DNA from 2 places in the Micromonospora sp. LHW51205 genome. Region 2 is predicted to be linked to the other one. Evidence: riboswitches for the same ligand, from Rfam matches in the RefSeq annotation. Region 2 holds a riboswitch; the other holds the start of a gene.
What was found. Region 2 has a riboswitch for cyclic di-AMP ahead of DQE82_RS17440 (C39 family peptidase). Riboswitches for the same ligand answer to the same signal wherever they lie in the genome.
Positions count from the first base shown of each region.

Region 1: it holds a riboswitch for cyclic di-AMP, as region 2 does, so the genes downstream of both, DQE82_RS12695 (transglycosylase family protein) here and DQE82_RS17440 (C39 family peptidase) in region 2, are expected to answer to the same signal.

Region 1 is NZ_QMEZ01000003.1:81,950-87,844, forward strand. It holds gene DQE82_RS12685 (M4 family metallopeptidase) at 1-1,109, shown strand, start outside; gene DQE82_RS12690 (YbaB/EbfC family nucleoid-associated protein) at 1,244-1,693, opposite strand; gene DQE82_RS12695 (transglycosylase family protein) at 1,877-2,521, opposite strand; cyclic di-AMP (ydaO/yuaA leader) riboswitch at 2,520-2,665, opposite strand; gene DQE82_RS12700 (LLM class flavin-dependent oxidoreductase) at 2,838-4,400, shown strand; gene DQE82_RS12705 (helix-turn-helix domain-containing protein) at 4,447-4,923, shown strand; gene DQE82_RS12710 (SDR family oxidoreductase) at 4,957-5,655, shown strand.
Region 2 is NZ_QMEZ01000004.1:315,832-321,726, reverse strand. It holds gene DQE82_RS17455 (acyltransferase) at 1-911, shown strand, start outside; gene DQE82_RS17450 (hypothetical protein) at 992-1,324, shown strand; gene DQE82_RS17445 (hypothetical protein) at 1,464-2,228, shown strand; cyclic di-AMP (ydaO/yuaA leader) riboswitch at 2,529-2,669, shown strand; gene DQE82_RS17440 (C39 family peptidase) at 2,876-3,709, shown strand; gene DQE82_RS17435 (alpha/beta fold hydrolase) at 3,955-4,701, shown strand; gene DQE82_RS17430 (CDP-glycerol glycerophosphotransferase family protein) at 4,710-5,895, opposite strand, start outside.

The DNA.
Region 1 (5,895 bases), on a different contig from region 2:
CCGCCGGTCAGTGGATCGGCTCGCTGGACGTGGTGGCGCACGAGATCGGCCACGGCATCGACGACAACACCCCCGGCGGCATCTCCGGCGGCGGCACGCAGGAGTTCGTGGCGGACACGTTCGGCGCGGCCACCGAGTGGTTCGCCAACGAGCCGTCCAGCTACGACGCGCCGGACTTCCTGGTCGGCGAGAAGATCAACCTGGTCGGCTCCGGCCCGATCCGCAACATGTACAACCCGTCGGCGCTCGGCGACCCGAACTGCTACTCCAGCAGCATCCCGTCGACCGAGGTGCACGCCGCGGCCGGGCCCGGCAACCACTGGTTCTACCTGCTGGCCAACGGCAGCAGCCCGACCAACGGGCAGCCGTCCAGCTCGACCTGCAACAGCAGCAGCGTGAGCGGACTGGGCATCCAGAAGGCCATCAAGATCATGTACAACGCCATGCTGCTGAAGACGTCGTCCTCGTCCTACCTGAAGTACCGCGTCTGGACGTTGCAGGCGGCGAAGAACCTCTACCCGAGCAGCTGCACCGAGTTCAACGCGGTCAAGGCGGCCTGGGCGGCGGTCAGCGTGCCGGCCCAGTCGGGTGAGCCGACCTGCGCCGGCGGCACCCCGACGCCCACGCCGACCGCCACCACCACCCCGCCGTCGGGCGGCTGCTCCGGCAACAAGCTCGCCAACCCCGGCTTCGAGTCGGGCAACGTGAGCTGGACCGCCTCGTCCGGCGTCATCACCACCGACAGCGGCCAGGCCGCCCACGGCGGCTCGTACAAGGCGTGGCTGGACGGGTACGGCTCGTCGCACACCGACACGCTCAGTCAGTCGGTGACGATCCCGGCCGGATGCCGCGCGACGTTCAGCTTCTGGCTGCACATCGACAGCGCGGAGACGACCACCGGCACCGCGTACGACAAGCTCACCGTCAAGGCCGGCAGCACCACGCTGGCCACCTACTCCAACCTGAACAAGGCCACCGGCTACGTGCAGCGGTCCTTCGACATCTCGTCGCTCGCAGGCACCACGGCGACCATCTCGTTCAGCGGCGTGGAGGACAGCTCACTGCAGACGTCCTTCGTCGTCGACGACACCGCGGTCACCCTGAGCTGACCGTGGCGTAGCGCGGCCGGTCGTCGTCCTCCCGGCGGCCGGCCGCATCGTCGTGCCGGGCGGTGCCGCGTCGCGCGTGGCCGCCGCCACGTGCCGGGGCGGCGCCGCGTCGTGCCGGGCCGTGTGCGGTCGGGTCAGGCCGGACGCCCGGCCTGGGACGCCGTGCCGCGGTCGCGGTGGATCCGCGCGGCCGCCTCGTGCATCGCGCGACCGAACAGCTCGGCCTGGTCACCCATGCTGCCGAGCCGGGCGGCGAGCGCGTCGGCGTCGGCCCGCGCCGACGCGCTGACCCGGGCGTCCAGCTCGGACAGCGCGGCGTTGGCGGCGGCGGTGACATGTCCGCACAGGACGTCGAGGGGCTCGCCGGCCAAGTCCGGGTCGATCGTCACGGAATCCAGCCGGCCACCCTGAACGGCGACCGCGCGGACCCGGCCGTCGGCTGCGGTGCCCTCGGCGCGCAGCAGGTCGCCCGGCTCGCCGTCGGCGTGCTCCGAGGCCCGGGAGCGCATCGCGGTGAGCGCCTGCTGCGTGCGGGTCAGCAGTTCGTCGATGCTCGCGGCCGCCGAGAACGGATCGTTGGTCATTTCCGCGCTTTCTTCACGTCTGAGCCGATCATCGTGACCCTAGCAACCGGCTCCGACGAATCGCGGTCAGCGGCCGTCACGGGTGGCGTCCGGCGCCGCGAGCAGGCCGGACACCGGCGGCGCGGCGTGTCGCGGGCGGCCGGACGCCCGGCCGGGTCGAACCGGCCGGGCGTCCGGACCAGATCAGCGCAGACGCAGCCGCTGACCGGGGAAGATCAGGCCGGGGTCGTCGCCGACCACTGCCCGGTTGCGCTCGTGCAGGGCACGCCAGCCACCGTCGACGCGCTGCGCCACGGCGATCTCCGACAGCGTGTCCCCGCGCCGGACCACGTACGTCCCGGCCGACGGCTGCGGCGCCGCAGTCGTCGCGGCCCGCTCCGGCGCGGCCTTACGCGTGGCGGCCCGCTTCGGGGCGAACTTCTTCGAGGTGGCCTTCTTCGGGGCCGCCCGCTCGGACCGGGTCGCCGCGGCGTTCGCCGAGCCGCCCTTCTTGCCGCAGACCGGCCACGCGCCGATGCCCTGGCCGCGCAACACCTTCTCCGCGACGGCGATCTGCTCGGACCGGCTGGCCAGGTCGGCGCGGGCGGCGTACTTCTGGCCGCCGTAGCCGTTCCAGGTGGCGCGGGAGAACTGGAGCCCGCCGTAGTAGCCGTTGCCGGTGTTGATCTTCCAGTTGCCGCCGGACTCGCAGCGCGCGACCGCGTCCCAGTTGACGCCCGCGCTGGCCGGTGCGGCCGGGCCGAACAGGCTCGCGGCGCCGACGGCGGCGCCGGCCAGGACCGCTCCGAGAGCGGTACGGCGGCTTCGGGCCGAGTATGCAGTTGCCATGTGGATTCCTCCACGCCGACGAGGTGAGCTGTCGGGTTCGGGCCGAGGAGCCCGGCCGCCGGTGGCGGCTTCACCCCGAGGTGACGATGCACCGTGGAACGTGTGGTTCCCCCGCTCCCGCACGAGGTTCGGTTACCGGGGCCGGCGGCGGGATTTGGCGTTTCCGGCCCGCGGTGCCCGCGAATGCGAACGAAACCGACGCTAAGGACGGTTTGCGACGATCGTCCACTTCTTGTGATGGTGTTCACCCGGCCGGGCTACCACCTGTGGAGCTACCGTGGCAGGGCCGAGCAAGATCACGGGAGGGGCGGGACGGATGACCGATCACGGACACGAGCTCACCTTCGGCGGCTTCATCACGCCCGCCGCCGGGCAGCCCGACCAGGTGGTGGCGCTGGCCACGCTCTGCGAACAGGTCGGGCTGGACCTGGTCACGTTCCAGGACCACCCGTACCAGCCGGGGTTCCTGGACACCTGGACGCTGATGTCCTACGTGGCCGCCGTCACCGAGCGCATCCGCCTGGCCGGCAACGTGCTCAACCTGCCGCTGCGCCAGCCGGTGGTGCTGGCCCGCAGCGTGGCCAGCCTGGACCTGCTCACCGGCGGCCGGGTCGAGATGGGACTCGGCGCGGGTGCGTTCTGGGACGCGATCGAGGCGACGGGCGGGCGGCGCCTGTCCCCCGGCGCGGCGGTCGAGGCCCTGGACGAGGCGATCCGGGTGATCCGCGAGGTCTGGGACACCGACCGCCGCGGCATGATCCGCGTCGACGGCGAGCACTACCGGGTGGTCGGCGCCAAGCGCGGTCCGGCGCCCGCGCATCGGGTGGGCATCTGGGTCGGCGCGTACAAGCCGCGCATGCTGCGCCTGGTCGGCCGCGCCGCGGACGGCTGGCTGCCCTCCCTGTCCTACCTGCCCAAGGGCCCCGACGAGCTGCCCGCCCTGAACGCGCTCGTGGACGAGGGCGCGCAGGCCGCCGGGCGCGACCCGGCCGAGATCCGCCGCATGCTCAACGTGACCGGCACGTTCGCGCGCTCGTCGGCCGGCTTCCTGGCCGGGCCGCCGGAGCAGTGGGTGGAGGAGCTGGCCGGGCTCACGCTGGAGCACGGCATCACCACGTTCATCCTCGGCAGCGACGAGCCGCGCGCGATCCAGATCTTCGCCCAGGAGGTCGCGCCGGCGGTCCGCGAACTCGTCGCCGCCGAGCGCACCGCGCCCGGCAGCGGGGCCCGCGCGGTCGCCGACGACACAGCCGCCACCGGCGGCGCGGCCACGCTGGCGGTCACCCCCACCCCCGACCCGGGGGTACGTCTGAGCGCGCGCCGCCCCTGGGACGAGTCGACCCGGCCGACCGCCCCGCCGCCTCCGGCCGGCCAGGTCTACCCACCCCGGGGGCAGGCCGCCGGGCAGCACCTGGTGGACGTGCACGACCACCTGCGCCAGGAGCTGGCCCAGGTGCGCGACCTGCTGGAACAGGTCAAGCGGGGCGCCGTCTCGCCGGGCCGGGCGCGGGCGGCGCTCAACGAGATGACCATGCGGCAGAACAACTGGACGCTCGGGGCGTACTGCGCGGCCTACTGCACCATGGTCACCCAGCACCACGGGCTGGAGGACGCCTCGATCTTCCCGCACCTGCGCCGCTCCGAGGCCGGGCTGGCGGCCGTGCTCGACCGCCTCGAGGAGGAACACGTGGTGATCCACGGGGTGGTGGAGGGCGTCGACCGGGCGCTCGTGGAACTGGTCCACCGGCCCGGCGACTTCACGCAGCTCCAGGAGGCGGTGGACCTGCTCACCGACACGCTGCTGTCGCACCTGTCGTACGAGGAGCACCAGATCGTCGAGCCGCTGGCCCGGCACGGCTTCTTCCCCGGCCAGCTGTGAGGTAGCTGACTTTTGACTTCCTAAGTCAGGGGGTACCGTCGACGCCATGACGGACCTCCTTGCGCAGCGTGACTCCTGGTCCACCGCCAACTGCTCGATCGCCCGGGCGCTGGAGGTGGTCGGCAACCGCACCACGCTGCTCCTGCTGCGCGAGGCGTCGTTCGGCACCCGCCGCTTCGACGACTTCGCGCGGCGGGTCGGCGTCAGCGAGCCCGTCGCCGCCGCACGCCTCAAGCAGCTCGTCGCCGACGGGCTGCTCGACCGGCGCCCCTACCGCGAGCCCGGGCAGCGCACCCGCGACGAGTACGTGCTCACCGCCAAGGGCAGCGACCTGATCCCGGTGCTGGTCGCGCTGCGGCAGTGGGGCGACACGTACGCCGCCGACGAGGCCGGCCCGGCCGTCCGGCTGACCCACGACGAGTGCGGCGCGGCCGTGCACGCCCGGCTGCGCTGCGACGCCGGACACGACGTACCGCCCGGCGAGCTGGCCGTCCTGCCCGGTCCGGGCCTGCTGTCCGCCTGACCCACCTTCCTTTCCCACCCCTCGGAGCGAGACATGAAGATCGCTGGAAGCACCGCCCTGGTCACCGGCGCCAACCGTGGCTTCGGCCGGCACCTGGCCGCCGAACTCGTCGCGCGCGGCGCGACCGTCTGGGCCGGCGCCCGCAACCCGGACACCGTCGACCTGCCCGGCGTCACCCCGGTACGCCTCGACATCACCGACCCCGCCTCGGTGGCCGCCGCCGCGGAGCGGGCCGGTGACGTGACGCTGCTGGTGAACAACGCCGGCGTGAGCACCGGCGCCGACCTGCTCGACGGTGACCTCGCGCAGATCCGGCTGGAGCTGGAGACGCACTACCTCGGCACGCTGTCGGTGGTACGCGCGTTCGCGCCCCGGATCGCGGCGAACGGCGGCGGCACGATCCTGAACGTGCTGTCGGCGCTGTCCTGGTTCACGATCCCCGGCGTCGGCGCGTACGGCGCGGCCAAGGCCGCCGAGTGGTCGATGACGAACGCGCTGCGCCTGGAACTGGCCGGCCGGGGCGTCCGGGTCGCCGGGCTGCACGTGGGCTACATGGACACCGAGATGGCCGCCGCCGTGCCCGGCCCGAAGGCGCACCCGGCCGACGTCGCCCGGCTCGCCGCCGACGGCATCGAGTCCGGCAGCTACGAGATCCTGGCCGACGACGTCGCCCGCCGGGTCCAGGCGGGGCTGTCCGGTGGGGTGGCAGCGCTCTACCCCGCGCTCCCCTGAACAGACCCGTCTCGCCGAGGTGGCGGGGTCAGAACCCGTCCGATGCCACCACTTCGGCGCAATGGTGTCGATCAAGCACAAGCCACGACAACCGCCCGGACACAGCCGATCAACAGCCTTCGACAAGAGCCCGACATCAGCCGACGCTCGCCAAGCGGCGCTCCGTCAGATCCACCCGCTCGACACCTGCGCATTGGGGCCGCCCCGCCGACGCGGGCCCGCAAGACCATCTCCGCCAGA
Region 2 (5,895 bases):
CGGCGCTGGCGGTCGCGGCCTGGTTCGCCGACCCGGTCCTGCCGTGGGCGGCGATCGGCAACTTCTTCCTGGTCCAGGCGTGGATCCCGCTGAACGGCTACTTCTACAGCGTCAACAACGTGAGCTGGTCGCTCTCCTGCGAGCTGGCGTTCTACCTGTGCCTGCCGCTGGTGGTGCCGTGGCTGCGCCGGGCCCGTACCGGGGTGCTCCGGACCGTGCTGGTCGCGGCGCCGCTGCTCATCCTGGCGCTGTGGCCGGGCCAGCAGCTCGTGCCGGAGGAGCAGCGGTGGTGGTTCACCCAGATCTTCCCGGTGACCCGGTCGCTGGAGTTCTGGATGGGGGTGGCCGCCGCCGAGCTGATGCGCCGCCACCGTTGGCGCGGACCGAACCTCGCGGTCGCCACCGGCCTGTTCGTCACCACCTGGGTGGTCGCCGCGCTGTGGATCCCGGCCGAGTTCTGGGCGGCGCTGCTCGCCGTGGCGTACCTGCTGGTCATCGCCGCGGCGGCGGACGCCGACGTGCGCGGCCGGCCCACCCCCTGGCGGTCCCGGCCGATGATCTGGCTCGGTGAGGTCTCGTTCGCCTTCTACCTGGTGCACGTGCTGGTCATGGTCACCGTGCTGCGGCTGACCGGGGACTGGGGGACCGGCCTGCCCGGCTGGCGGGGGCCGCTGGCGGTGCTCGGCTTCCTGCTGCTCACGCTCGCGCTGGCCGCCGCGCTGCACCGCTGGGTGGAGGTGCCGATGATGCGCCTGCTCGGCCCGTCCCGCCGGGCCCGCGCGGCGTCGCGCGCACCGGCCGTGCCGGCTCCGCGCGGGCCCGCCGAGGGCGCGGCCGCCGACGGCGGCGCGCGGTCCGTCTCCGGTCCGGCCGAGGACATCGAGTACGCCGGGCGGCGTCGCCCGGACTGACACGCGCACACGACGGCCGGTCGGTCCGCGACACGCCGTGCGGCGGTGCGTCACTGGGGGTTCGGCGGTAATTTGTACCCGTGCTTCCGATCGCGCTCACCTGCCCCGTGTGGTGGGTGGCGTGCTGGACCGCCCGGATGCTCGCCAGTCTCGCCGTGGTCGTCGCCTGTTCGTTCGGCGCGGCCACGCTGCCGGCCGCCGCCGCCCCGGCCGCGCCAGCCGGCCCGGCGTACGTGAGCACGCCGGCCGCCCCGCGACCGGAATCCGACCGCGCCGCCGAGCGGCAGGCCCGTCCCGACGGCGCACCCGCGCCCGCCGCACGGGCCACCGACACGCTCCCGAACGGCCCGCAGCCGGTCCCGGCCGGCCGGATCACCGCGCCGGTCGGCCTGCGGGCCCCGCCCGCCCGCTGATCCGCCCACGGGCCGCGCCCGTCACCGCACCCACCGAACGTCATCCCGCACCCGCCCCTCGCCGGCCCGGCGCCCCCGCGCCGCGCCCCGACCGGCCGTGCGGATTCTCCCGCCAGGTTCTTCCCGTGAGGTGCCGACCATGTCGCAGACCGCTCTCTACCACTTCCTCACCGCGGTCCCCGAGGCCGCCGCCATCTGGTCCTTTCTGATGCTGCTCGCGTTCGGCCTGCTCGCCGCGCTGGTGGCCCGGCCCGAGCGCGACGGCGTCGCCGAGGTAGCCGCCGATCCGGTGGACCAGGACGCCGCGCGCCGCGACGACCTCGTCCGGTACGCCGAGGAGGTGGCGGTGGCCGCCGCCGGGGCCGCCCAGACGGCCCGTCGCCGCCGGGAACGGTGGCTGGCCGCGCAGGACGAGGCGGAACGCGCCTGGACCGCGTACGACGAGGCGGACAGCGCCGCCCGCCGGCTGGCCGGGGCCGCCCCGCTGGCCGCCCCGCGCACCCCGCGCACCCCGGCGGAGTACGCGGCCCGGGAGCGCTGGCTGCACCACGCCGCCATGACGGCGCACTGGCGCGGCGACCTGTCCGCCCGGCAACTCGCCGACGTGCTGGCGCGCCGCAACGGGTGGGACCCGCGCCGGCACCCGGCCGAGCAGGAGATCGTGCTGGCCCGGGCCGTACGGGACCGGCGCCGGACCGGCTGGGAGAGCGCCGCCGAGCGGGAGCGGCAGGCGTGGCGGGACGCCGAACTGGCCGCCGAGGCCGCCCGTACGCTCGCCGCCGAGGCGTACGCGGCCACCCTGGCGGTGCGGCCCGCCCCGGTGTCCCGCGGCGTGGCGACGATCCCCCTGCCGGTCGGCGCGTCCGTCCGCAACGCCCGCTGGCGTCCGGCCCGGGTCGGCTGAGGCGACCGAATTGTTACCCGGAATGTAGTGAGCCGGCTCACCCCCGGCGCCGAAACGGGCGTGGAGCGCAGAACAGGCCAATGAGCCGCGCCATTGCCGGTCAGGCGCTCGCCGTCTGTCCCCTTTTCGCCTCCCGGGCGCCGTCACCACCGCTTGTCCCATTGAGTGAAGTGAGTAACCGGCTGTTCCGAAATCCGTTACCGGGGATCATGTTTACGCAGGTGGGAGCGCTTGGCAGGGGCAGTACCCGCCGGTAGTGTCGGCGCGTCCGGTGCGGTAACCGATCGCAGAAGGCGACGCCGCGCCGACCCGCCTAATCGTGTCATCACGAACCGGGGAACCATGAGCACCATCGGGGTGAATCCGCGGCCACTGCCGCGGTAGGGCGTACTTCCCGCCCGAATCCGTCAGCTAACCCGGTCGGCGGCCACGGAAGGAGTCCCATCCTCGTGCCCACCCCTCGATCGTCCCCCCGCCTCCACGGCTCCGCGGTACCCGCGCTCGCCTGACGCGACCGGCAAACCGCCCCTGGGCGCCCGGCATCGCGGGCGTACCCGTTCCCCCGGCCCATCCGGCCTGCCAGCACGTGTGAACCCCTCCACGTGCCGGGCCGGCGTGTGCCGATCACGCCCCCCGTGGAGGATTTCGTGAAGCACCACCTGAAGCGTCAGCTGCGGCGGATCGCCACCGAACGCCCGTACCAGATCATCGCCGGATCGGCCGCGGCGCTCGTGCTGGCCGCCGGCGCCGGCACCGCCCTCGCCGCCGGTGAGGACGCCCCGGTCCAGCAGGAGAACACCGCCTCGGTCGCCGAACTCGGCGCACGGCTCGGCGAGCCCGCCAGCCGCAGCGAGGCGCGTATCGGCGTCCCGCCGGCGTCGCCGAGCGCCGAGCCCAGCAAGTCGCCCAGCGCCTCCCCGTCGGCGAAGAAGGCCGCGGCGGACCCGGACGTCACCAAGGCCGCGCCGAAGCCGCCGTCGAGCAAGACGCTGGACTACGACTACCAGGCGCAGATCAACTACTACTACTGCGGCCCGGCCGCCGTGCGCAACGCGCTCAGCGCCACCGGCATCGAGCGCAGCCAGGACGCCCTCGCCGGCCCGCTCGGCACCACCGAGATGGGCACCAACTCGGCCGAGGACACCACGCGCGTGCTCAACCAGCAGGTCAAGGGCAACCCGTACCGGACCCGGATGATTCCCGGCTCGGCCAGCCCGGCCCAGATGGACCGGCTCCAGGCCGACGTGGTCGAGGCGATCAGCAACGGCCGGGGGGTCGTCGCGAACGTCGCCGGCACCGCCACCGACACCAACGGCGGCTGGCACTCGTTCCCCGGCGGCCACTACGTCGCGGTGATCGGCTACAAGGACGACGGCCGGACCGTCCGGATCGCCGACTCGGCCGACCCGTCGCTGCCGTCGTACTGGCTCACCACGATCGACCTGGCGCACTGGATCGCCAGCCGCGGCTACTCCGCCTGACCGCCCCGCACCCTGCGAAGGCCGGCACCCCGTCCCGGGGCGCCGGCCTTCCCCGTCCCCGCCCGCCCCTCGCCCGCCGCCCTCTCGGCGCGCCGATCTTGGACTTGTGGCGCCTGGTATGCCCGGCTCGCCCCGCTATGGGAGGCACCACAACTCCAAGATCGGCGGCGAGGGCGAGGGCGGGCGGTTTGGGCGGGGCGGGTTCGGTCTCGCGTGTCCGGGGCGGGCGGTGGCAGACTGCGCCAATGGGCGATGCGACGGGGAACCGGCACCTGATTCTCCTGCACGGCATGGGCGCCACCGGCGAAGTGTGGCTGCCCTGGGCGCCGCTGCTGGAGCGCCGCTGGCCCGGGCGCTGGCTCGCCCCCGACCTGGCCGGCCACGGCTGGTCGCCGCCGCTCGACGGCTACTCGTTCGACGCCCTGGCCCAGCGCGTCGCAGACGGGCTCGGTCCGCTCCGGCTGGGCCCGCACGACCGGCTGGTGCTGCTCGGACACTCGCTCGGCGGGGTGGTGGCGCTGGCGCTCGCGGCCCGGCAGCGGGCTCTTCCGGTCGACGCGGTGGTGGGGCTCGGCATCAAGGCGGTCTGGTCCCCGGCCGAGCTGGCGAAGGCGAGCGAGCTGGCCGCCCGGCCGGTCACCTGGTTCGCCACCCGGGACGAGGCGGCCCGCCGCTACCTGCGCGTCTCGGGGCTGGCCGGGCTGTTCGCCCCGGACCACCCGGTGGTGGAGGCGGGGCTGCGGCGGGTCGACGGCCGCTGGCGGCTGGCGATGGACCCGGCCGCGTTCGCGGTCGGCGAGCCTCGGCTGCCCGCCCAGCTGGCCGCGACCGGCGTGCCGGTGCTGCTGGCCCGCGGCGAGCAGGACCCGATGGTGAGCGACGCGCAGCTCAAGGAGCTGGGCGTGCCGGTGGCCACCCTGCCCGGCCTGGGCCACAACGCGCACGTCGAGGACCCGGCCGCCGTGCTCGCCCTGCTCGACGCGTACCTGTAGAGCGGGGCCTACACGACGGCGCGCTGCGCCGGGACCGCCCAGTCGGCCTCCAGCTCGCGGCGGGCGGCGGCGAGGAACGCCTCGGCGTAGGCGTCGGCGGGGAAGTCGCCCAGGTAGCGGGTGCGCGCCGCCCAGCGCTGCGCGGCCTTCGGGTCGGCGTCGAGCAGGTCGGTGATCACCTGGTCCACGTTGGACATGTCGCGTCGCAGCACGTAGCCGGACGCCGCGAGCGGGAACCGCTCGACGAAGTGTTCGCCGTCGGCGCCGGTGTCGGTGACCGCGTACGGCTTGCCGGAGTAGAGCCAGTCGGAGATGACGCCGGAGACGTCGGAGACCAGCGCGTCGGCGCGGTTGACGCACTCGGTGAGCGTCAGCTCGCGGGCCGCGGCGGCGCCGAACAGGTGCGGGCGGCCGGTCTTGGCCCGGTCGGCGGCGAGCAGCTCGGTGAGCCGGGCGAGCTGGCGGGCCGAGGCCGGGTTCTTGTCGGTGTACGGGTGGGCGCGCAGGATCACCGCCGCCCCGCGGTCGATCAGCCGGCGGATCAGCGTCTCGGCCACCGGCAGCGAGCAGTAGTTGGCGTCGGCGTGGTGCCCGGTCCAGGTCGGGGTGTAGAGGACCGTCGGGTGCGCCGAGGCGGCGGCCGGCTCCCGGCGTACCTCGATGGCCTCGACCTGGGGCCGGCCGACCACGACGAACTTGTCGGCGGGGATCTCCACGCCGGCGCGGGCGTACCTGTCGATCGCGGCCTGCCCGGCCACGAAGATCTTGTCGAAGATGGCCGAGACCGGGTTGGCGCTCGGGGCCTTGTCGCTGTCGCCGTGGTGCAGCTGCACGTGGGTGAGCTGGTTGAACCGGATCAGGTGGGCGTTCTTCGCGCCGTGGTTGACGTAGAAGGCGACGCGCAGGCTGGGCACCAGCGCCTCGTCGAGCGCCTTCAGGGTGGGGCAGAGGACCACCGGGGCGCGGGTGGCGGCGGCGACGGCCGGCAGGAGCTCCGGCTCGCGCAGCACCACCATGAACGGGCGGCCGATCCGTTCCAGGTACGGCAGCCACATGGTGACCTGGTACTCGGAGCCGGGCGGCGCGGAGAAGTGCAGCACGAACTCGGGCTGGTGGCGGCGCAGCGCGCGGCCGACCGGGCCCCCGCCGGCGGGCGGCCGGAACCGGCGCCGGGCGAGGTCGAGCGCGACCGCC